Regions from separate parts of the Streptomyces sp. NPDC097107 genome, predicted to be linked through region 4. Evidence: riboswitches for the same ligand, from Rfam matches in the RefSeq annotation. Region 4 holds a riboswitch; each other region holds the start of a gene.
The links. A riboswitch is a leader RNA that binds a small molecule or an ion and turns the genes downstream of it on or off. The one in region 4 is predicted to bind cyclic di-AMP.
Positions count from the first base shown of each region.

Region 1: it holds a riboswitch for cyclic di-AMP, as region 4 does, so the genes downstream of both, ACIQ1J_RS13245 (M23 family metallopeptidase) here and ACIQ1J_RS12395 (transglycosylase family protein) in region 4, are expected to answer to the same signal.
Region 2: it holds a riboswitch for cyclic di-AMP, as region 4 does, so the genes downstream of both, ACIQ1J_RS07115 (peptidoglycan DD-metalloendopeptidase family protein) here and ACIQ1J_RS12395 (transglycosylase family protein) in region 4, are expected to answer to the same signal.
Region 3: it holds a riboswitch for cyclic di-AMP, as region 4 does, so the genes downstream of both, ACIQ1J_RS03715 (M23 family metallopeptidase) here and ACIQ1J_RS12395 (transglycosylase family protein) in region 4, are expected to answer to the same signal.

Region 1 covers NZ_JBIWEF010000005.1:113,857-119,515, reverse strand. The annotation lists gene ACIQ1J_RS13260 (GNAT family N-acetyltransferase) at 1-1,278, opposite strand, end outside; gene ACIQ1J_RS13255 (HPr family phosphocarrier protein) at 1,477-1,758, shown strand; gene ACIQ1J_RS13250 (GntR family transcriptional regulator) at 1,888-2,583, opposite strand; gene ACIQ1J_RS13245 (M23 family metallopeptidase) at 2,783-3,547, opposite strand; cyclic di-AMP (ydaO/yuaA leader) riboswitch at 3,560-3,722, opposite strand; gene ACIQ1J_RS13240 (M16 family metallopeptidase) at 3,914-5,302, opposite strand; gene ACIQ1J_RS13235 (M16 family metallopeptidase) at 5,299-5,659, opposite strand, start outside.
Region 2 covers NZ_JBIWEF010000003.1:2,700-8,358, forward strand. The annotation lists gene ACIQ1J_RS07100 (helix-turn-helix domain-containing protein) at 1-241, shown strand, start outside; gene ACIQ1J_RS07105 (DUF6126 family protein) at 238-360, shown strand; gene ACIQ1J_RS07110 (tyrosine-protein phosphatase) at 370-1,167, opposite strand; cyclic di-AMP (ydaO/yuaA leader) riboswitch at 1,591-1,750, shown strand; gene ACIQ1J_RS07115 (peptidoglycan DD-metalloendopeptidase family protein) at 1,753-2,721, shown strand; gene ACIQ1J_RS07120 (SGNH/GDSL hydrolase family protein) at 2,926-3,711, shown strand; gene ACIQ1J_RS07125 (TetR/AcrR family transcriptional regulator) at 4,150-4,770, opposite strand; gene ACIQ1J_RS07130 (carboxymuconolactone decarboxylase family protein) at 4,830-5,414, opposite strand; gene ACIQ1J_RS07135 (MBL fold metallo-hydrolase) at 5,584-5,659, shown strand, end outside.
Region 3 covers NZ_JBIWEF010000002.1:15,012-20,670, forward strand. The annotation lists gene lhgO (L-2-hydroxyglutarate oxidase) at 1-16, shown strand, start outside; gene trmB (tRNA (guanosine(46)-N7)-methyltransferase TrmB) at 132-932, shown strand; gene ACIQ1J_RS03710 (PrsW family intramembrane metalloprotease) at 943-2,313, shown strand; gene ACIQ1J_RS03715 (M23 family metallopeptidase) at 2,614-3,648, opposite strand; cyclic di-AMP (ydaO/yuaA leader) riboswitch at 3,660-3,817, opposite strand; gene ACIQ1J_RS03720 (PP2C family protein-serine/threonine phosphatase) at 4,042-5,271, opposite strand; tRNA gene ACIQ1J_RS03725 (tRNA-Met) at 5,483-5,556, opposite strand; partial or broken gene ACIQ1J_RS03730 (dihydrofolate reductase family protein) at 5,615-5,659, opposite strand, start outside.
Region 4 covers NZ_JBIWEF010000004.1:494,864-500,522, forward strand. The annotation lists gene ACIQ1J_RS12380 (nucleoside triphosphate pyrophosphohydrolase) at 1-87, shown strand, start outside; gene ACIQ1J_RS12385 (cytochrome P450) at 293-1,600, shown strand; gene ACIQ1J_RS12390 (transglycosylase family protein) at 1,744-2,760, shown strand; cyclic di-AMP (ydaO/yuaA leader) riboswitch at 2,944-3,110, shown strand; gene ACIQ1J_RS12395 (transglycosylase family protein) at 3,114-3,836, shown strand; gene eno (phosphopyruvate hydratase) at 4,093-5,373, shown strand; gene ACIQ1J_RS12405 (septum formation initiator family protein) at 5,475-5,659, shown strand, end outside.

The DNA of each region.
Region 1 (5,659 bases), on a different contig from region 4:
CATCAGCGCGACGTCGGTCTCCGGGTCGTCGTACCAGTACTGGAGTACGTCGTTGCCGGAGACGTCGGCACGGTTGCCGGAGGAGACGAAGGTCGACACTCCGGTGACGCCGGTGACCCCGCCGCCGCGCCGGTGCAGCCGGGACAGCAGGGCGATGCCGATGGCGCCGGACTGGGCGAACAGCCCGATCCGGCCGGGGCGGGGCATCTCGGGGGCGAGGGAGGCGTTGAGCCGCACCTGGGGGGACGAGTTGATGATCCCGAAGGCGTTGGGCCCGATGATCCGCATGCCGTACGTGCGCGCGTGCCGCACGAGGGCGCGCTGTCGTTCGCGTCCTTCCGGGCCGCTGTCGGCATACCCGGCGGAGATCACCACGAGGCCCTGCACGCCGTGCTCGCCGCACTCGGTGACGACCTCGGGGACGTGTTCGGCGGGCACGGTGACGACCGCGAGGTCGACGGGCCCGCCGATCTCGCGCACCGAGCGGCGGGCGGGCACCCCGTCGAGCTCCTTCTGTGCCTCGGGGAGGGCCCTGTTCACGGCGTACAGCCGGCCGGTGTAGCCCGCGTCCCGGATGTTGCCGAGGATGCTGCGGCCGACGCCTCCCGGTGTGCGGCCGGTGCCGATGACCGCCACCGAGCCGGGCTGCAACAGCCGCTGAACCGAGCGCGCCTCCGCGCGGTGCTCGCGCGCGTACTGCACGGCGAGCGAGCGGTCGGTCGGTTCGAGGTCGAACTCCAGCCGGACCACACCGTCCTCGAAGCTCCGCTTCTGGGTGTACCCGGCGTCCATGAACACCTTGATCATCTTGGTGTTGGCGGGCAGCACCTCGGCGGCGAAGCGGCGGATGCCGCGCTCGCGGGCGACGGCGGCTACGTGCTCCAGCAGGGCGGAGGCGACGCCGCGCCCCTGGTGGGCGTCCTGGACGAGGAAGGCGACCTCGGCCTCGTCGGCCGGTGCGGAGGCGGGTGTTCCACCGGCGCCGATCCGGTCGTAGCGTACGGTGGCGATGAACTCGCCGCCGATGGTGGCCGCGAGTCCCACCCGGTCCACAAAGTCGTGGTGCGTGAAGCGGTGGACGTCCTTGGCGGACAGGCGAGGGTACGGCGCGAAGAAGCGGTAGTACTTCGACTCGTCGGAGACCTGCTCGTAGAAGCTGACCAGGCGCCCGGCGTCATCAACGGTGATGGGGCGGACGCGCGCGGTGCCGCCGTCGCGCAGCACCACGTCGGCTTCCCAGTGGGCGGGGTACTCGTGCCGGTCCGACGAGGTCTGCATGGGCCCCAGAGTACGGCTCGCGTACGACAACGGCGCGAGGCAGTCTGTGGAGGACGGAAGGTCGGGCCGAGGCCGCGGTCCGACGACCACACGGGACGGCAGCGGCCGTCCTCGCAAGCTTCACGATGTGGGAAACTGGTCTAGACAAGACTGGTCTAGACAACCTGAAACCCCTGAAAACCTGAAGGGCAGCATCACATGGCTGAGCGCCGCGTCAACGTCGGCTGGGCCGAGGGTCTCCACGCCCGCCCCGCCTCCATCTTCGTCCGAGCCGCCACGGCCACAGGCGTCCCGGTGACGATCGCCAAGGCCGACGGGGCCCCCGTCAACGCGGCCTCCATGCTGGCCGTCCTCGGCCTCGGCGCCCAGGGCGGCGAGGAGATCGTCCTCGCCGCCAACGCCGAGGGCGCGGACGCCGCCCTGGACCGGCTGGCGAAGCTGGTCGCCGAAGGACTCGAGGAACTTCCCGAGACCGTCTGAGCAACGCAACACCGAAAGGCCCGCCCGGAACACCGGGCGGGCCTCTTGTTTTCTATTTCCGCTTCCCCCGTTCATGGGCAGCAAGAAATAGCCCCCCGAATTAATCTCTCTTTGTATACGGCGCCCGCGTTAATGCCGCAGGCTCGGCATGTTTACGGGACGTTGCGATTTCCTCACACGCTCCGCCCGCTCACCCCCGGAAACGAATCGCAGCCGGTACGCCGACGTCGACCGCTCGGTGTGCAGCGTCATGAGCGCCCGCGCGCGCTCGCCGTCGCCCCGGGCCACCGCGTCGACGATCGCGCCGTGCTCCGCCCAGCACTCCACCGGCCCGGCCGACGCCTCCACGACGTACATCCAGGCGATCTTGTGGCGCAGCTGGGTCAGCAAGGCCGTCAGCGAAGGGCTGCCGGCGGCCTGGGCGAGGGTCTCGTGGAACCACCCGTCCAGTGAGCGCAAATCCTCGCTGTTGCCCTGCCTGGCGCGCTCCTGCCCCAGCCTGACCAGCCCGCGCAGCACCCTGAGGTGGGCCTCGGTGCGGCGCCGGGCGGCCCGGGAGGCGCCGAGGGGCTCAAGGAGCGTGCGCGTCTCCAGCAGGTCGGCGGCCTCCTGCTCGGTGGGTTCCGCGACGCACGCGCCCGCGTGCCGCCTCGTCACCACGAAGCCTTCGGCCTGCAGCGTGCGCAGGGCCTCACGGACAGGGACGCGGGAGACGCCGTAGCGGCGGGCCAGGAGTTCCTCGGTGAGCCGACTGCCGCGTCCGTGGACGCCGGTGACGATGTCGTCCCGGATCGCCGTGCACACCGAGTGCGCCGGAATACGCATGCCCGACCTCCGCCTTAATCCCCGTGAAACGTCGACGATTGACGTGTGCTCAGTGACTCTAGGCCAATCAAGCGCATATTCCGACGGCAGGGCGGATTTCATGGATATTTTTTGGCCAGCGACACTTCCACCGAGGGAAAAGAAGTCCGAAAGCCCCGGCTCGGGGAGCCGGGGCTTTCGGATGCCGTACCGTCCGTCGTCAGACGTTCACACCGTGGGAGCGGAGGTAGGCGACGGGGTCCAGGTCCGATCCGTACTCGGAACTCGTACGGGCCTCGAAGTGCAGGTGCGGTCCGGTGACGTTGCCGGTGGCGCCGGACAGGCCGATCTGCTGCCCGGGGGTGACCGCCTGGCCGACCGAGACGCCGATGGACGACAGGTGGCCGTACTGCGTGTACGTGCCGTCGTGCATCTTGATCACGACCTGGTTGCCGTAGGCCCCGCCCCAGCCGGCCTCGACGACGGTGCCGACGCCGACCGCGTGCACGGACGTGCCGCTGGAGGCGTGGAAGTCGATGCCGGTGTGACTGCCGGAGGACCACAGCGAGCTGCCGGCCTGGTAGGCGGTGGAGACGTAGGAGGCGGTGATCGGCGGCACGAAGGTGTTGAGGCGCTTGCGCTCCGCCTCCCGCGCGGCGCGCTCCTTGGCCTCGCGCGCCTCCTTGGCCGCCTCGGCCGCCCGCTCGCGCGCGGCCTCCTGGGCCGCCTCACGGGCGGCGGCGTGCAGGGCCGCCTGCTCCTGCGCGGTGGCCTGGGCGTCGATCTCGTCGGCTATGGAGTCGCCGATGGTGATGACCGGGGTGAGTCCGCTCTGCTCCGCCCGGGGCTCGGCGGCGAGCGCCGGAGCCGCGAGGGTGCCGACGACGCCGGTGGTGGCGAGGGCCGCGACACCCGCCGCGCGGGCGGTGGTGCGGTGCACCCGGCTGGGACGACGGTGCTTCCCGGTGGCGCGCGTGAACGCCATGTAGAGGCTGGTCCTTTCCTTCCCTCTCGCCTACCGGGTTAGCTGACGGGTTCGGAGGTGGAAGGTCTCCTACGGACCCCCTCGCTGCGCGCGGGCGCCCGATTCACCCCAGGGACTGCGGTGGGTCCCCGGCTCCCCTGGCTCGCGCCGTACGGGGACTCGGCGATGACTGTCCGGTGCCGCGGGTGCGGCGCACTGCCTGACGAACAGCCCGGATGACGCTAAACGCGGCTGTGTTCAATCCTCAAACGCAACAAGCCTTTTGTAGCGCACGCCACAGGGCAGACAGGCAGCCTTTCCCTCAATCCGGACAAAAGGCGGCCCTGGTGACACTCCGGTCACCAGGGCCGCCGCGCGTGTGTGCCGCTAATCGGCCGCCACCACGGTGACTTCACCGATGCCGAGGGCCTCGACGGGCTCCTTGATCTGCGCCGCGTCGCCGACGAGGACCGTCACCAGACGGTTCACCGGGAAGGCGTTCACGACCGCCGCCGTGGCCTCCACGGTGCCCGTGGAGGCGAGTTGGCGGTAGAGCGTGGCCTGGTAGTCGTCGGGCAGGTGCTGCTCGACCTGGTCGGCCAGCGTGCTCGCCACGGCCGCCGCCGTCTCGTACTTCAGCGGCGCCACGCCCACCAGGTTCTGCACGGCGACGTCACGCTCGGCGTCGGTGAGACCCTCCGCTGCGAGCGTGCGCAGCACCGTCCACAGGTCGTCCAGGGCGGGACCGGTGTTGGGAGTGTCCACGGAGCCGCTGATGGCGAGCATCGCGGCGCCCGTGCCGTCGGGCGCGGAGCGCATGACCTGCCCGAACGCCCGTACGCCGTAGGTGTAGCCCTTCTCCTCGCGCAGGACGCGGTCCAGGCGCGAGGTGAGGGTCCCGCCGAGGCAGTAGGTGCCGAGTACCTGCGCGGGCCACACGCGGTCGTGCCGGTCGGCGCCGGTGCGGCCGATCAGCAACTGCGTCTGGACGGCACCGGGCCGGTCCACGATGACGACCCGGCCGGTGTCGTCGGCGCTCACCGGGGGTACGGGACGCGCCTCGGCCGCGGAGCCGGTCCACGCGCCCAGCGTCTCGCCGAGCAGCGCGTCGAGGTCGACGCCGGTGAGGTCGCCGACGACCACGGCGGTGGCGGTGGCGGGTCGGACGTGCTTCTCGTAGAAGGCGCGTACGGCCGCCGAGTCGATGCTCGCGACCGTCTCCTCGGTGCCCTGGCGCGGGCGCGACATACGCGTCCCGGCCGGGAACAGCTCCTTGGAGAGTTCCTTGGCCGCGCGGCGCGAAGGGTTGGCCAGCTCGTGCGGGATCTCGTCGAGCCGGTTGCGGACCAGCCGTTCGACCTCGCCGTCCGCGAACGCGGGCGCCCTGAGCGCGTCGGCGACCAGGCCCAGGGCCTTGGCCAGCCGTGAGGCCGGCACCTCCAGGCTCAGCCGGACGCCGGGGTGGTCGGCGTGTGCGTCGAGGGTGGCACCGCAGCGCTCGAGCTCGGCGGCGAAATCCTCGGCGGAGTGCTTGTCGGTGCCCTCGGAGAAGGCGCGCGCCATGATCGTGGCGACACCGTCGAGGCCGGCCGGCTCGGCGTCCAGGGGGGCGTCGAGAAGCACCTCCACGGCGACGACCTGCTGGCCGGGGCGATGACAGCGCAGCACGGTGAGGCCGTTGTCGAGGCTGCCGCGCTCGGGGGCCGGGAACGCCCACGGCCTGGGCTCGCCGGCCTGCGGCCGGTTGTGGAATTCCATGGTGGCGAGCTCGGTCACTTGGCCGCCTCCTCGTTCTCGTCGGTGGCGTCGTTCTCGTCGGCGGGGGCGGTCGGCTCGTAGACGAGCACCGCGCGGTTGTCGGGGCGCAGGCGGGCCTTGGCGACCTCCTGGACCTCCTCGGCCGTCACCTCCAGCACCCGCTGCACGGCGGTCAGGGCCAGCTGCGGGTCGCCGAACAGGACGGCGTACCGGCACAGTTCGTCGGCGCGGCCCGCGACCGTGCCGAGGCGGTCCAGCCACTCGCGCTCCAACTGGGCCTGGGCGCGCTCCATCTCCTCGGCCGTCGGGCCCTCCTCGGCGAACCGGGCGAGCTCCTCGTCGATGGCGGTCTCGATGACCGGCACCTCGAAGTCA
Region 2 (5,659 bases), on a different contig from region 4:
GGAGGAGTGGCTGCACGTCCTGCGCGGCCGGCTGCGTCTGCGCCTCGGGGACACCGTGCACCGGCTCGGTCCGGGTGACAGCGCGCACTTCGACTCGCTGACCCCGCACCGGATCGTCGCTCAGGACGCCGACGGGGTCGTCCTCCTCTTCGTCCACACCCTGCTGCAGAGCCCGGCGACGGCGCTGTGCCTGGGCCCGGCCACCACGCCGGCCCACCCCACACTCGGAGAGACGCCATGAACCTGCAGGAGAAGTTCCCGCGCGCCCTGTGGGTGCGGCTCTTCATCTACCTCGTCGCGGGCCACGTCTTCGCGGCCTTCATCTACCTGCTCTTCGAGGTGGGCGCCAACAGCCGGTGAGCGGGTGGCTCAGTCCAGCATCCGCTCGCGCAGCCGCTCCCGGATCTCCGGCGTGACCCGCAGGCCCTTCTCCAGGTAGGTGTCGACCCCGCCCCAGGTCTCCTCGACCGTCTCGAAGGCCGCCGCCAGATACTCGGCGCGCGCGTCGAAGAGGGGGCTGAGCAGCTCCATGACCTCGGGGGAGTAGGCGGAGGCGGCGGAGCTGCTGCGGCGCACCTTGTAGCGGCGGTGCGTGGCGTTCGACTTCAGGTAGTCGTCGACGATGGCGTCGCGCTCGACGCCCAGGGCGAGCAGGGTGATCGCGATCGACAGGCCCGCGCGGTCCTTGCCGGCCGCGCAGTGCATCAGGGCGGGGACGCTGTCCTCGGCGAGCGCGTGCAGCACCCGGGAGTGCTCCGCCGTGCGCTCCTTGATGATCATGCGGTAGGACTCGATCATCCGGTTGGCGGCCTTGTCGTCCGCCAGGATCTCGTGCAGCTGGTCGAGGTCGCCGTCGCGGACCATCTTCCAGAACTCGGCACCGTCGGCCGGATCGCTCAGCGGCAGGTTCACATTGCGCACGCCGGGCAGCTCGACGTCCGGGCCCTCGAGCTTCTGGTCGGCCGCGTTGCGGAAGTCGAAGATGGTGTGCAGGCTCAGCGAGGCCAGGAACGCGGCGTCCTCCCCGGTGGCGTGCGCCAGGTGGCCGCTGCGGAACAGCACCCCTTGTCGCACCCGCCGCCCGTCCACGGTCGGCAGCCCGCCCACGTCACGGAAGTTTCGCACACCGGCCAGCTCGGGTTCGGTCGACGGGACCTGCTGCGTCACGGGGGCTCCTCCCACTCCGCCCCGTCGGCGCTGCTCGCCGACGGGCACCACTCGAAGATACGGCACGGTCCGGGGGCCTCGGCGGCACAGCCGCCCGACTACGTCGCATATAAACCGTCTGTCCGAATTGATGCCTTCGTTCCAAGTAGCCCTGAAATGCAAGGGGCTGGAGAGACGGCGCGTGAGCAGCGTCATATCCGTGACCGTGCGTTGCCCGTCATGCTCACGTAATGCGGCCGGTTTTCAAGGCTGTTCACGCGAAAGGGCACCGCGTGAATCGACGGAGGGTGACCGGTAATTCCCGTAAAGGATCAATCGGAACACCTGTCAATGGAACCCCTCGCTTGTCCCCGCGCGTCTTGGTCCCTTACGTTCACCACCGATCCGGACGGACGCCTAATCCTGCCGCCGACCGGAGCCCGCACTCATCCACCACCCGTACACGGCAGGAGCGGGGGACCCACAGGTACAACTGCCTGTTCCGGTTCCCGGAACGGCTTGGGGTTAAGCCGCGTCTCGGCGCGGCCGGGCATCTCCAGCTCGCACCCGACAGCTCACCTCGTAGGCGCCGGAGAGGAAAACGCCATGCCCGCGAAGGGTAAGCACCGCCGTACCAGGGCCATGCGCCTGACCCGCACCATCGCCGTCGCCGGAACCGGTGGCGCCGCGCTCGCGCTGCCGCTGCTGGGTGCCGCCGGCGCCCACGCCGCTCCCGCGCAGTCCGTCTCCGAGCAGGCCGTGCAGTCCATACCGACGACCGCGAAGAAGGCCGCCGGCAGCAGCGCCGAGAAGAACTCGGACTCCCGGACGTACACCGTGAAGAGCGGTGACTACCTCTCGAAGATCGCCGACGAGCAGGACGTCGACGGCGGCTGGAAGAAGCTGTACGCGGACAACCGCGACGTCGTCGGCTCGGACCCGTCGCTGATCCACCCCGGCCTGAAGCTCTCGGTCGGCGAGCAGGCCGCCAAGTCCTCGGCCCCCTCCTCCGCCGAGTCCGAGAAGCCGGCCGAGAAGCCCGCCGCGCCGAAGAAGTCGTCCGCCGAGAAGTCCGAGCCGGCCGAGAAGTCGTCGGACGCCGCGAAGACCTCGTCCTCGGACTCCTCCGACTCGTCCAACACGAGCGCCCAGCCCGTCGGCACCACCGGCGGCTTCGTGTCGCCCGTTCCCGGCGGCACCGTCGGCACCCCGTACCACCAGACCGGCAGCATGTGGTCCAGCGGTTACCACACCGGCACGGACTTCGTCATCCCGACCGGTACCTCGCTCAAGGCCGTCGGCGCGGGCACCGTCGTCTCCGCCGGCTGGGGCGGCGCGTACGGCAACCAGGTCGTCATCCAGCTCGCCGACGGCCACTACGCCCAGTACGCCCACCTGTCCTCGCTCTCCGTCTCCGCCGGTCAGTCCGTGACGGCGGGTCAGCAGGTCGGTCTCTCGGGTGCCACCGGCAACGTGACCGGTCCGCACCTGCACTTCGAGATCCGCACCACGCCGGACTACGGCTCGGACGTGGACCCGATCGCGTACCTGCGCTCGCACGGCGTCTCTCTCTGACGACCGCTCGGGCGCGGCCTCCGCGCCGCTGAAGGCCGGACCCCGATCCCCGGGTCCGGCCTTCGGTGTATTCCGGAATTGACGAACACTTTAGGCGTGGTTTTTCTCACCGCCCGTCAACCCCTTCCTACGGTCGCGTAGGTCACATTGCAAGGTGAATCATGGGCCGACGTGGCAGACGATTCGAGAAGTGACAGCAGAGAAGTGATCGGGTCGTACGTGGCGGTGGGGGACAGCTTCACCGAGGGCGTCGGCGACCCGGGCCCCGGCGGGTCGTTCGTCGGCTGGGCGGACCGGTTGGCCGTACTGCTCGCGGACCGGCGCCCCGAGGGCGACTTCAGGTACACGAACCTCGCCGTGCGCGGCAGGCTGCTCGACCAGATCGTGGCGGAGCAGGTCCCGCGGGTCGCCGAACTCGCGCCCGACCTGGTCTCGTTCGCGGCGGGCGGCAACGACATCATCCGGCCCGGCACCGATCCGGACGAGGTGGCCGAGCGGTTCGAACGCGCGGTGGCCGCGCTGGCCGCGGCGGCCGGCACCGTCCTGGTGACGACCGGCTTCGACACCCGTGGAGTGCCCGTCCTCAAGCATCTGCGCGGCAAGATCGCGACCTACAACGGGCACGTCCGTGCCGTCGCCGACCGCTACGGCTGCCCCGTGCTCGACCTGTGGTCGCTCCGGAGCGTCCAGGACCGCAGGGCGTGGGACGCCGACCGGCTGCACCTGTCGCCGGAGGGCCACACCCGCGTGGCGCTGCGTGCGGGCCAGGCCCTCGGTCTGCGCGTCCCCGCCGATCCGGACCAGCCCTGGCCACCGCTCCCGCCCCGCGGCACCCTGCTCGTCAGGCGCGACGACGTGCAGTGGGCGCGCGAGTACCTGGTGCCGTGGATCGGACGCCGACTGCGAGGCGAGTCGTCGGGCGACCACGTGACCGCCAAGGGGACGCTGTCTCCGGACGACATCAAGGTGTGGATCGCGGCGGTGGCCTGACGGCGGTGCGGGGTGCGAGGTGTGGATCGCGGCGGTGGCCTGACGGCGGTGCGGGGCGCGTGGCGGTGGCCTGACGGCGGTGCGGGGTGTGCGGGAGCGCGGCTTGCGGCGCGGTGTGGGGCGTGCGGCGGAGGGTCGCGGGGTCGTTTGCCGGTTGCGCGGGTGGTCGTGGGCCGGGCGGGCGGACGCCGGCGGATGGTCGGTGGCTCGGGTGCGGGCGGTCGGCCGGGGTCGGGCTCGCGCCGGCCGGCGGCGCGCGGGGGCGTGCTCGGCCGCCGGTGGAACGGTGGCTGGGGGGCCGGTCGGTCGTGCTGCGGCTGTGGGGAAGGGTCCGGCCGTCGTGGAACGGTGATCGAGGGGTCGGCCCGTCGTCCCCGGGCGACGGTGCGGGGGCGCCCGTCCGCGGTGAGGTGCCGCCGGTCCCGCGCACGGCCGTCGCTAGCGGCGTGGTGTCGTCAACGCCTCGCGGCTCAGGCCGAGTTCGCGGGCGAGGGCCTCGTCCGTCCACTCCTGGGCCTTGGCCCGGGACACCGCACCCGGGTAGGACGTCAGCTGGACGGCCAGCCCGTCGAGCAGGGCGGTCAGACGCAGGGCCGCGCCGTCGGGCTCCGGGCACGTGAACTCCCCGGCGGCCACGCCCTCGGTGATGACCTCGGCGATCGCCGCCTTCCACTGACGGTCCAGTTCCCGCGCGACCTCCCGCAGCGTGGGCTCGCGCAACGCCACCGCCCAGCCCTCGATCCACAGCCGCCACCCCTTGGCCTGCCCGGTCGGGGCGTACCAGCGCACGGCCGCCCGCAGCCGGCGCAGTGCCGACGTACGGCGGCCGAGCAGCTTGCGCAGACGGGAGAGATCATCCTCGGCGGCGTACGTGAACGCGGCGGCGACGAGCTTCTCCTTGGTGGAGAAGTGGTAGAGCACCAGCGCGTTGCTGACACCGAGCGCGGCGGCCACGTCGGCGATCCGCAAGGCCGCCACACCCCGCGCCGATATCTGCTCGATCGCCGCGCGCAGCAACTCCTCGCGCCGCTCCGCGACACCCAACCGGACTCTCACCACGCCCGTCACCCTATACACGCACCCGGACATGCGGCGACGGCCGCTTCAGGCCCGCTCACTCAGTCCGTCGTCGCGGTGACCGGGCCGGTGCGCCCCGTGCCGGGCAGATCGCAGGAGTCCTTGAAGCCCTGGCTGGTGAGGTCGAGCGCCGCGTTGATGCGGGAGCGCAGGTTCTCGACGGCGACCATGGCGGTCAGCTCCACGAACGCCGGCTCGCCCAGCCGGGATCGCAGCCGCCCGGCGAGGTCGTCGCCGACGGTGGGCGGCGTCGCCGTCACCGCCTCGGCGTACTCCATGACGTCCCGCTCCAGCGGCGTGTACGCCTCGCTCTCCCGCCACACCGGAACGTCGTGGAGCTTGCGCCGGTCCATGCCGCGCCCGGCGTTCTCCCAGTACCCGAAGTCGATGCACCAGGAGCAGCCGACCGAGGCCGCCGAGGCCATCACCGCGAGCGCCTTCAGGTCGGAGTCCAGCCTGTTCCACTTGGCCACGGCCTGCTCGAAGCGCAGGTCGCCCCAGAGCACGCGCGGGTTGTGGGCGAGCGCCTTGCCGGGGTCGAGGACCTTGCCGTAGGTGCGCCGGGAGTACCACTCCATGACGCGGAGGAGGAGCGTCCGGGGCGGGGTGAGGGATACACGGGCCATGAGGGCCACCTTCCTGTCCGTGAGGCGTGCCGTTGGTTTCCGGGCGCTCCGGCGGGGGGCGCCCTCACCGGTACGACGGGTGAGGGGAACTCGGATGTGACATCGGGCGTTCGAGGTGACGTCGGACGGGGCGACAATGGGACCCTGACCTACTCCACCTGGAGGTACCGTGGCCGGTTTCCGTTCCCCGAACCCGGGGTTCCGCGTGCCGCGACCCGCGGCCTTCGGCGCGGACCCCAGCGGTG
Region 3 (5,659 bases), on a different contig from region 4:
GCTCGGCCGCCCGTAAAATTGAGGGCACTGTGTCTGATTTCCGCAACGCCTCCGACGCTCGCCGGCCCGCCGCCGAGGAGCCGGCCGCCCCCGAGCCTGCCGCCCCCCACGCCGGTGCCTCCCTCCGGCACATCCGTGCCAAGGGTGAGCCCCGCTTCCCGGACGGGCCGAAGGCCGATCCCGCCGGGTCGCACTTCGAGCGGCGGATCCGGAGTTTCCAGCCCCGGCGCAGCCGGGTGACCGCCGGGCAGGCGGACGCACTGCAGCGGCTGTGGCCCCGGTGGGGGCTGGACATCGACGGACAGCGGGTCATCGACCTCGCCGAGCTGTTCGGGAACGCCCGTCCCGTCGTCCTGGAGATCGGCTTCGGCATGGGTGAGGCCACCGCGCGGATGGCCGCCGCCGACCCGGACACCAACATCCTCGCCGTGGACGTCCACACACCCGGCCAGGGCAACCTGCTCGGTCTCGCGGAGCAGTACGACCTGTCCAACATCCGGGTGGCCAACGGCGACGCGATCATCCTCCTGCGGGAGATGCTCGCCCCCGGCTCCCTCGCCGGACTGCGCGTCTACTTCCCCGACCCCTGGCCCAAGAAGCGGCACCACAAGCGCCGCCTGATCCAGCCGGAGTTCCTGGACCTGGCCGCGACCCGCCTCGCGCCGGGGGCCGTCGTGCACTGCGCCACGGACTGGGAGCCGTACGCCGAGCAGATGCTCGAGGTCCTCACCGCCCACCCCGGCTTCGAGAACACCGTGCAGGGCGGCGGTTTCGCGCCGCGTCCCGCCCACCGGCCACAGACCCGGTTCGAGGGCCAGGGACTGGACAAGGGTCATGTGGTGAACGACTTGCTCTTCCGCCGCGTACAGCACTCCGTGTCGCACCGCGACCAGCACCGCGACCAGCACAAGGAGCAGCCCCCCACCGGTTAGGGTCCATGCCGTGGCCACCTGTCCCCCGTATCCGACGCGTCCGCCGACGCGGACGCGTACGCACTGGTGGCAGCGCCCCTGGGTGCGTTACGGCGCACTGATCACCCTGCTCGCGCTCTCCGGCCTGGTGATCCTGGCCCTGGTGCGCGAACAGACCGGCACGCAGGGGTTCCTGGTGGGGCTCGGCCTCGCGGTCCTGCCCGTGCCGTTGCTCGTGGCCGCGTTCCGCTGGCTGGACCGGGTGGAGCCCGGACCGTGGCGGAACCTGCTGTTCTGCTTCGCCTGGGGAGCCTGCGCGGCAGCGCTGATAGCGATCGTCGCCAACAGCTTCGCGACGCGCTGGATAGCGACGGCCACCGCCGACCCGGCCGGCGCGGACACCCTGGGCGCCACGGTCATAGCACCGGTGGTCGAGGAGTCCGCCAAGGCAGCCGCCGTGCTCCTGGTCTTCCTCTTCCGCAGGCGGGACTTCACCGGCGTCGTCGACGGCGTCGTCATAGCGGGCGTCACCGCCACCGGCTTCGCCTTCACCGAGAACATCCTCTACCTGGGCAACGCCTTCGGCACCGACCAGCTCACCGGCGACAGCGGCATCGCCTCCGTCACCGCGGCCACCTTCTTCGTCCGCGTCGTGATGTCGCCGTTCGCCCACCCGCTCTTCACCGTGCTCACCGGCATCGGCTTCGGCATCGCCGCGCTCTCCACGGGCCGGCACCGCCTGCGCCGTGCCCTGCTCCCCCTGGCCGGCCTGCTGCTGGCGATGGGCGTGCACGCGCTGTGGAACGGCTCGGTGGCGTTCGGGGAGTACGGCTTCTTCGCCGTGTACGGGGCCTTCATGGTGCCGTCCTTCGGCCTGCTGACCTGGCTGGTGATCTGGACCCGGCAGCGCGAACTGGGCACCGTACGCGCCGAACTCCCCGTGTACGTCATGGCCGGGTGGCTGACACCGATGGAGCCGTACGCGCTCGGTTCGATGCGGGCCCGCCGCATCGCGCGCCGGCACGCCCACCGGCACGCCGGTAGGGAGGCGGCGCGGGCGGTGGCGCAGTACGAGGCGTACGCGACCTCGCTGGCGTTCCTGCGCCGGCGCGGGCGGCTGGGCAGGGCGGGCGCCGACTTCGCCGTACGAGAGCGGGAACTGCTGGGCGCCCTGTGGCACCGACGCGACGTGGCGCGTCCGGCACTGGACCACGCCGCCCGGGCCACGGCGCCGCCCCTGCCGGTGGCCGTGCGGCCCTGGGCGCACCCGTACGGCGCGTACGGGCCCGGCCACCCGGCGACGGCCCCCGCGACGGTCCCGGCGCCGTACCCCGCACCGGCCGCGTACAGCCCGTACACCCCGTACCGCCCGTACACCCCGCCCAGCCACTACCGGCCGTAACGGCAGTACCGGTCGTGCAGGCCGTCCTGCTCCGGCTCCCAGGCGGTGGCGGTGGAGCAGCCGCCGGCGCCGCTGGGGTCGGCGGAGGAGGGAGCGTACGGCTGCGCCGCCCGAGCACCGACCACATCGACCTGCGAGGCGTCGGCGCGGCCTCGATGTCCGCGGCGCTCGGGCCCGGGTACTCGCCCCGCGGACCGGCAGCCCTGACGTCGGGGGGTCGTCGTCAGGACCGCCGGAGACCAGGGCGGCAAAGGGGCCGGAGACCGCGTGGGAGGCACGGCGTGGGTCAAACGGCGTGGATCAGGGGGTCAGGCCCTTGCTCTGCAGCCATGCCATCGGGTCGATGCCGCCGCCTCCGCTGGTGTGGACCTCCATGTGGAGGTGTGCGCCGGTGACGTTGCCGGTGGCGCCGACGCGGCCGATGACGTCACCGGTGGTGACCTCCTGGCCGACGCTGACGCTGATGGAGGACTGGTGGGCGTACCAGATCTCGGTGCCGTCGTCGAGGGTGAGCACGGTCTTGTAGCCGTACGACCCGTCCCAGCCGGCCGACGTGATCGTGCCGCTGTGCACCGCCTTGAGCAGCGTGCCCGTGGGGGCGGCGAAGTCGAGGCCGGTGTGGTAGCCGGAGGACCAGTAGGCGCCGGCCTGGCCGAAGCTGGAGGAGATGGTGTACGAGGAGGTCGGCAGCGTGTACTGCTTGGCCAGCTTGGCGAGCCGCTCGGCCTCGGCCTTCTTCGCGGCCTCCTCCTCCGCCTTCTTCTTGGCGGCGGCGGCCTTGGCCTCGGCCTCCTTCTCCGCCTTGGCGGCGGCTTCCGCGGCCTTCTTCTCGGCGGCGGCCGCGGCTTCGGCGACGGCCTTGGTCTCGACCTGGGCCTGCTGCTGCTCGGCCTGCGCCATGATCCGGGCCCGCAGCGTCTCACCGGCGCCTGGGTCGCTCTCCGAGGAGGTCTCGGCGGCGACCGTGCCGATTCCGCTGAGCGGGGTGGCGGAACCCTGCGGTTCCGGCTTCTCCTCGTCGGAGATGAGCGAGCCGACGTTCGGAAGGTCCGGCATGGAGATCGACACCGGCGGCTTGCCGGTCTGCGCGCTGGCCATGCCGCCCGCGCCGACCGCGGCTATGACACCGACGCCGAGAACGGTGGAGCTGCGGGCGAGACCGCCGCGCTGCTTGGCGACGCGGTGCCGGCCGCGTACGGGGCGGATGGAGTCCGCGGTGGGATTCCACTCCTCCCAAGGGCCCTCTTCGGTGCGGTAGCCGTCGTAGCCGAAGGTTTCGCTGTCGTGCCCGCTGGGCACGAACGGGGCCTCGGGGGCAGGCCGGTTGGACGCCACGTGGGCGTACTCCTTTCCTTCCTTTCGCCTACCGGGTTAGCTGACGGGTTCGGAGCAGGAAGGTCTCCTACGCGCGTATATCCGCCGTGTCTGGCACGGCGTCATACGCCCGATTCACCCCAATGTGGTGGTTCCCCGGTTCCCTTGCGGGATTCGGCGCGTGCGCACGGAGCCGACTTCTGTGACGGCTGGGACGACCGCGCTGCGTTATCGAACGTTAATAGACGCGGGGCTCGGATTCCAAGCCGTTCCTCTTGATCATTAACGGATCCGGCCCGGACGTACGCCTCACGATCGGTTAAAACCGGGCGAGTCGACCGGGCTTGGGTATTCCCCTTCACGCCTCGGCTTTCTGACAGTTCGTCAGTTGTTATGCGGAGGGCGGTCGGTCCGTCACTTCCGGTGACGTCGATCAAGGGTCGAGCAGGGGCGTCGCACGGCGAGCAGTGCCATGTCGTCGGCCATGCCGCCCCCGGAGTGCCGGCGCACGTCCCCGGCGAGGGTGTCGAGCAGCTCCGCCGGATGCCGGAACACGCGGCCGGCCAGCCGCACGTGCGGTTCGTAGAACTCGCCCCGGGCGTCCCGCGCTTCGGACAGTCCGTCGGTGTAGAGAAGCAGCGTGGCCCCGCCGGGGAAGCCGGCCTCCTCCGCGCGGTCGGGCCACACGCCCAGCTCTCCCATGCCGAGCGGCAGCGCCGACTCCCGTGCGGGCAGCGGGCGCAGGGTGCCGTCGGCGTACAGCAGCAGGGGCGGCGGATGGCCGCGGTTGACGATGCGGACGATCCCGTCGCCGTGCGGGAGTTCGGCGAGTACGGCGGTGGTGAACCCTTCGAAGGCGTCCAGTCCGTCGCGCCGGGTGCCCTCGCGCGCCAGTGCCCGCTCCAGCCGCTGCGCCACCGCCTCCAGCGTCGCCTCCTGCTCGGCGGCCTCCCGGAACGCGCCGATCACCACGGCGACGGCGGCCACCGCGCCCATGCCCTTGCCGCGCACGTCCCCGACGATGAGCCGGATGCCGCGCGCGCTGTCCTGCACCGCGTACAGATCGCCGCCGATGAAGGCGTCGGCCTGCGCGGCCTCGTAGCAGGCGGCGATCTCGAAACCGCCGATCCGCTCGGCGGGCTCGGGCAGCACGGCGCGCTGGGCGGCCTCGGCGATCTCGCGGACGGAGACGAGGCGCTCGCCGGTGCGGCGGACGAAGCCGTTCACGAGGACGGCGAGCACGGCGACCGTCGCGATGGTGATCAGCTCGGTGAGGGAGTCGACGTAGTGGATGACGCCCTTGGTCAGTTGCAGCCCTATGACGGCGGCGACCACGGCGACACCGGTGAGCACCGTGCCGCGCCGTGAGTAGATCGGCGCGGCGACCAGGGGCGCGGCCGTGTAGAGGGGGCCCGCGGTGAAGTATCTGGGGGTGAAGATGTCGTACAGGACGGCGGCGACGATCAGCAGCATGGGGAGCAGGCGTACGAAGGCCCGCCCGTACGAGGTCCGTCGCCGCGGCCCCGCGTGCGGCGGCACGCGTTCAGCACCGTCGCCGAGGCCGGGGTCGGGCACGGGATCGCCGGGGAGCCGGCCGCCGGCCCGGGCGTACGCTCCCTCGTCCTCCAGCTCACCTGGCCGCACCACTCGTCTCCCGCCACCCCGCACGTCCGCGCCGCTTGCCGTCCCGGTCCTCCAGGTTTCCCGGACCGGGGGCGAAGGGCGAGCCACTGAGGGCCGATCGGGTGACGGAGCGACCGGGTGACTGGATGACGGGGTGAGGATGAGGGCGGCGCATCCGCCGCAAACGCACCGAAGGCCGGAATCCTTAAGGATTCCGGCCTTCGGCCTTGAGTAGCGGGGACAGGATTTGAACCTGCGACCTCTGGGTTATGAGCCCAGCGAGCTACCGAGCTGCTCCACCCCGCGCCGTTGTGTCTCTACTGTACGTCATCTTGGGGGTGGAATGCACATCCGTATCTCCCTGCCCCTCCAGGTGGCGGTTGGGCGCCTTCGCCCGCTCCTCGTACTC
Region 4 (5,659 bases):
GAGGGCACGGACCCGGAGGCGGCACTGAGAGCGGCGGCGCGTGCGTACCGGGACGCGATCAGGGAGGTCGAGGCCGCCGGGGGTTGAGGCCGGTGCCGTGCGGCGCCGTGGGGGTGGGCCCCCGCCGTCTTGGTCACTGTCGGGGGTGGGCCACCGTCGTCCTGGTCACTGTCGGGGGTGGGCCCCCGCCGTCCTGGTCACCGTCGGGGGTGGGCCCCCGCCGCCCCGGTCACCGTCGGGGGTGGGCCCCCGCCGCCCCGGTCACCGCCGGCTCCCCGGATACGGTCAAGGGGTGACCGACCACTCCACGCCCGACCGTCCCGCCCCCGAGCTCTTCACCTGGGAGTTCGCGAGCGACCCCTACCCCGCCTACGCCTGGCTGCGCGAACACGCCCCGGTGCATCGCACGCGGCTGCCCAGCGGTGTGGAGGCCTGGCTGGTCACCCGGTACGCCGACGCCAAGCAGGCCCTCGCCGACCCGCGGCTGTCCAAGAACCCGGCGCACCACGACGAGCCCGCACACGCCAAGGGCAAGACCGGCATTCCGGGGGAGCGGAAGGCCGAGCTGATGACCCACCTGCTGAACATCGACCCGCCGGACCACACGAGGCTGCGGCGGCTGGTCAGCAAGGCGTTCACGCCCCGCCGGGTCGCCGAGTTCGCGCCCCGGGTGCAGGAGCTCGCCGACGACCTCATCGGCCGGTTCGCCGGCACCGGCAGCGCCGACCTGATCCACGAGTTCGCGTTCCCGCTGCCCATCTACGCCATCTGCGACCTGCTGGGCGTACCCCGGGAGGACCAGGACGACTTCCGGGACTGGGCGGGCATGATGATCCGGCACGGCGGCGGACCCCGGGGCGGGGTCGCGCGGTCGGTGAAGAAGATGCGGGGCTATCTCGCCGACCTCATCCACCGCAAGCGCGCGGCACTGCCGCCCGAGCCGGGCCCCGGCGAGGACCTCATCTCCGGGCTCATCCGCGCCTCCGACCACGGCGAGCACCTCACCGAGAACGAGGCGGCGGCGATGGCCTTCATCCTGCTCTTCGCGGGTTTCGAGACCACGGTCAACCTCATCGGCAACGGCGCGTACGCCCTGCTCACCCACCCCGGGCAACGGGACCGCCTGCAGACGTCCCTCGCCGCCGGCGAGCGCGCCCTGCTGGAGACCGGCGTCGAGGAACTCCTGCGCTACGACGGCCCGGTGGAGATGGCCACCTGGCGCTTCGCCACCCGGCCGCTCACCATCGGCGGGCAGGACATCGCGGCCGGCGACCCCGTCCTCGTCGTACTCGCCGCCGCCGACCGGGACCCGGAGCGGTTCGCGGACCCGGACACCCTGGATCTCTCCCGCCGCGACAGCCAGCACCTCGGGTACGGCCACGGCATCCACTACTGCCTCGGTGCCCCGCTCGCCCGCCTGGAGGGGCAGACCGCCCTCGCCACACTGCTCACGCGCTTCCCGGACCTGCGCCTCGCCGCGGACCCGGCCGAACTGCGCTGGCGCGGCGGGCTCATCATGCGAGGTCTGCGCACCTTGCCCGTGTCGTTCACACCCGTACCGTCGGCGGCGGGCAACGAATCGTCGCCGACGCAAAAGTGACACGCGCTCAACTCTGTGATCTTCACGTGATCTGCGCGGCATGAACTTGTGACAAGCGATCATCTGCCTATACGTTCACGAACCAGCGTGGCGCCGAGCATCACCCGCCGCGCGGTCCCCGCTGTCTCGTGAAAGGTCGTCGCATGCTCTCCGGGAACGGTCGTCACCGCCGCCCCCGCCAGGCTCCCGCCCTGGTCGTCGCAGCCGGAGTGACCGGCTCCGCCATCGCGATCCCGCTTCTCGGCGCCACCGGCGCCCACGCGGCCGACGGGGCGAGCTGGGACCGCGTCGCCGAGTGCGAGACCGGCGGCGCCTGGAGCCAGAACAGCGGCAACGGGTACTACGGCGGCCTGCAGCTCTCCCAGGACGTCTGGGAGCGGTACGGCGGCACCGAGTACGCGCCGAGCGCCGACCAGGCCAGTCGCTCCCAGCAGATAAGAGTCGCCGAGAAGCTGCACGCGGACCAGGGCATCGCCGCCTGGCCGACCTGCGCCCTGCTCGCGGGCATGGGCAACGACCCGGCTCCCACGGACGGCGGAACCGGTTCGACGGGTGACGGCACGTCGGAGGAGCCGGCAGCGCCGGAGACGCCGGAGACTCCCGAGCCGTCCGGCACGACCGAGTCGCCGGAGCCCACCTCCGAGACGTCCGCTTCGTCCCCTTCGCCGTCTTCGCCCCCCACCTCTGACGCCACGTCGGACAGTGGGGGCGATTCGACCAAGTCCGACACATCCCCTGAAGCCGAGCCCACGGGCAGCGCCGGCTCCCAGGGTTCCGACGCTTCGCCCACGGCCTCTCCGGAGACCGGCGAAACGGACAAGGCGGGGCAGAGTGCCGGGGATTCGGCGCTCACCGACACCGGGGACTCCGGCGCGGGCAAGCACCGCGGCGACAGTGCGGACGAGGGTGCGGCGGACGGTCGTGCGGGCGAGTCGTCGGGGCGGCACGCCTCGCGGGGTGAGGGCGAGTCGCGAGAGGCCGCGGACGGCTCGTACACCGTCCGTTCCGGCGACAGCCTCTGGGGCATCGCCGACTCCCTTGAGCTCGACGGCGGGTGGCGCTCGCTCTATGTCGGCAACAAGCAGGTCGTCGGCACCGACCCGGACCACATCCTGCCCGGTCAGACACTCACGGTCACGGGCGAATCGGGCGAAAAGTAGGGGCAGTTCGCGTCACGGTTCGAGACCGTATGTCCGTTTTGGATCACGTGAGAGATAGGTCTCAGAAGCCGTGATCGTCTTTGAAAATCCGCGGAGCGCGTGTCTACGGTCATGACCGCTCGCCATCGCGGGCCCCGGCTGCCGCAACGCCGAATCCTGCCAGCGGCCGTCCGGGAACAGTCGTCGCGTCAAGCGCCGAAGGCAGGAGCGGGGGACCCAAGGTAAGTGCCGCACCGGGCAGTTGAGCCGGAGCGGCTAGGGGTTAAGCCGAGTTCCGCGAGGAACCCGGCCGGGCAACTCAACCGGCCCGAACCCGACAGCTCACCTCGCAGGCGTCGGTGAGGGGATCAACCATGCTGTTTTCCGGCAAGGGCAAGCACCGCCGTCCGTCCAAGGCCACCCGTGTCATCGCCGTCGCCGGCGTCACCGGTGCCGCCGTCGCCGCCCCGCTGATGGCGGCCGGCAACGCCTCCGCCGCCACCGCGTCCGAGTGGGACGCCGTCGCCCAGTGCGAGTCCGGCGGCAACTGGTCCATCAACACCGGCAACGGTTACTACGGCGGTCTGCAGTTCTCCGCCTCCACCTGGGCCGGCTACGGCGGCACGCAGTACGCCGCCACCGCCGACCAGGCCAGCAAGGCGCAGCAGATCGAGATCGCCGAGAAGGTGCTCGCGGGCCAGGGCAAGGGTGCCTGGCCGGTCTGCGGCACCGGCCTGTCGGGCGCCGCGTACACCGGTGGCGGCTCCGAGAGCCAGGACAGCGGCTCCTCGCAGAGCGAGAGCGGCGGCTCCACCGCCGACCGCTCCACCGAGCAGAAGGCCTCCCGCTCCGACGAGCGCCCGGCCGCCGAGCCGAAGGCCGAGAAGCCGGCCGAGAAGAAGACCGTCACCACCCCGACCGGCAAGAAGGTCGAGAAGGGCGACGGCGAGTACAAGGTCGTCAAGGGCGACACCCTCAGCTCGATCGCCGAGGAGCACGACGTCAAGGGCGGCTGGGCCAAGGTGTTCAAGCTGAACGACGACATCGTCGACGACGCCGACCTGATCTACCCGGGCCAGCAGCTGCACCTGAAGTAAGCAGCAGCCCCCTGCTCCCGTCCCGGTGCGTGTTCCCCCGTACGCACCGGGACGGGTTTTTCACGCCACGATGCCGCCCCGGTTTCCGGAAACGTCTTTGTTCCGTTCGGAAACAATTTACTCTCGGTTCTGTCCAGCGGGTGGGCGATCGGCTGGCCGATCGCCCGGAGCCGGTTAGGCTCGGTCCCGCAGAGCCGCTGCGGTCCTGTGGACCCGCGCGTCACACCGAAGCGTCACATTGAAGAAGGAGATGCTCGTGCCGTCCATCGACGTCGTCGTAGCCCGGGAAATCCTGGACTCCCGAGGCAACCCCACGGTCGAGGTCGAGGTCGGCCTCGACGACGGCAGCACGGGTCGTGCCGCCGTCCCGTCCGGCGCCTCCACCGGTGCCTTCGAGGCCATCGAACTCCGTGACGGCGATGCCGGCCGTTACCTGGGCAAGGGTGTCGAGAAGGCCGTCCTCGCCGTCATCGAGCAGATCGGCCCGGAGCTGGTCGGCTACGACGCCACCGAGCAGCGCCTGATCGACCAGGCCATGTTCGACCTGGACGCCACCGACAACAAGGGCTCGCTGGGCGCCAACGCCATCCTCGGTGTCTCGCTGGCCGTCGCGCACGCCGCCTCCGAGGCCAGCGACCTGCCGCTCTTCCGCTACCTGGGCGGCCCGAACGCGCACCTGCTGCCGGTGCCGATGATGAACATCCTGAACGGCGGGTCGCACGCCGACTCGAACGTGGACATCCAGGAGTTCATGATCGCCCCGATCGGTGCGGAGTCCTTCTCCGAGGCCCTGCGCTGGGGTGCCGAGGTCTACCACACGCTGAAGAAGGTCCTGAAGAACAAGGGCCTGGCCACCGGCCTCGGCGACGAGGGCGGCTTCGCCCCGAACCTCGGCTCCAACCGCGAGGCCCTCGACCTCATCCTCGAGGCCGTCAAGGAAGCCGGCTACACCCCCGGCGAGCAGATCGCCCTCGCGCTCGACGTGGCCGCGTCCGAGTTCTACAAGGACGGCTCCTACACCTTCGAGGGCAAGACCCGCTCCGCCGCCGAGATGACCGAGTACTACGCCGAGCTGGTCGAGGCGTACCCGCTGGTCTCCATCGAGGACCCGCTGTTCGAGGACGACTGGGACGGCTGGAAGGTCCTCACCGACAAGCTCGGCGACAAGGTCCAGATCGTCGGCGACGACCTGTTCGTCACCAACCCGGAGCGCCTGGCCCGCGGCATCGACGAGAACGCCGCCAACGCCCTGCTGGTCAAGGTCAACCAGATCGGTTCGCTGACCGAGACCCTGGACGCCGTGGAGCTGGCCCAGCGCAACGGCTTCAAGTGCATGATGTCCCACCGCTCCGGCGAGACCGAGGACGTCACCATCGCCGACCTGGCCGTCGCCACCAACTGCGGCCAGATCAAGACCGGCGCCCCGGCCCGCTCCGAGCGCGTCGCCAAGTACAACCAGCTGCTGCGCATCGAGGAGATCCTCGACGACGCCGCGGTGTACGCCGGCCGCAGCGCGTTCCCGCGCTTCAAGGGCTGAGCGCCACCCTTCGGTAGGCAGCGTCGTACGTACGTCCCCGTACTCGGTCCCGTACCGTGTGCGGGGACGTACGCACGTGTGGACTTAAGGCGGGGACAGACATGGCGGTGAAGGACCGGGACCGTTTCTCCACCGCGACCAGGATCCGGATCATCGGGGAACAGACCGCGGCCCGGGTCTACCGCTCGCAGACCAAGCGCCAGGCCCGTCGCTCCCGGCTGACCGGCCGGGCCGCGCTGCTCGCGATGGTGCTCTGCTCGCTCGTCGTGGCGCTCGCCTACCCGAT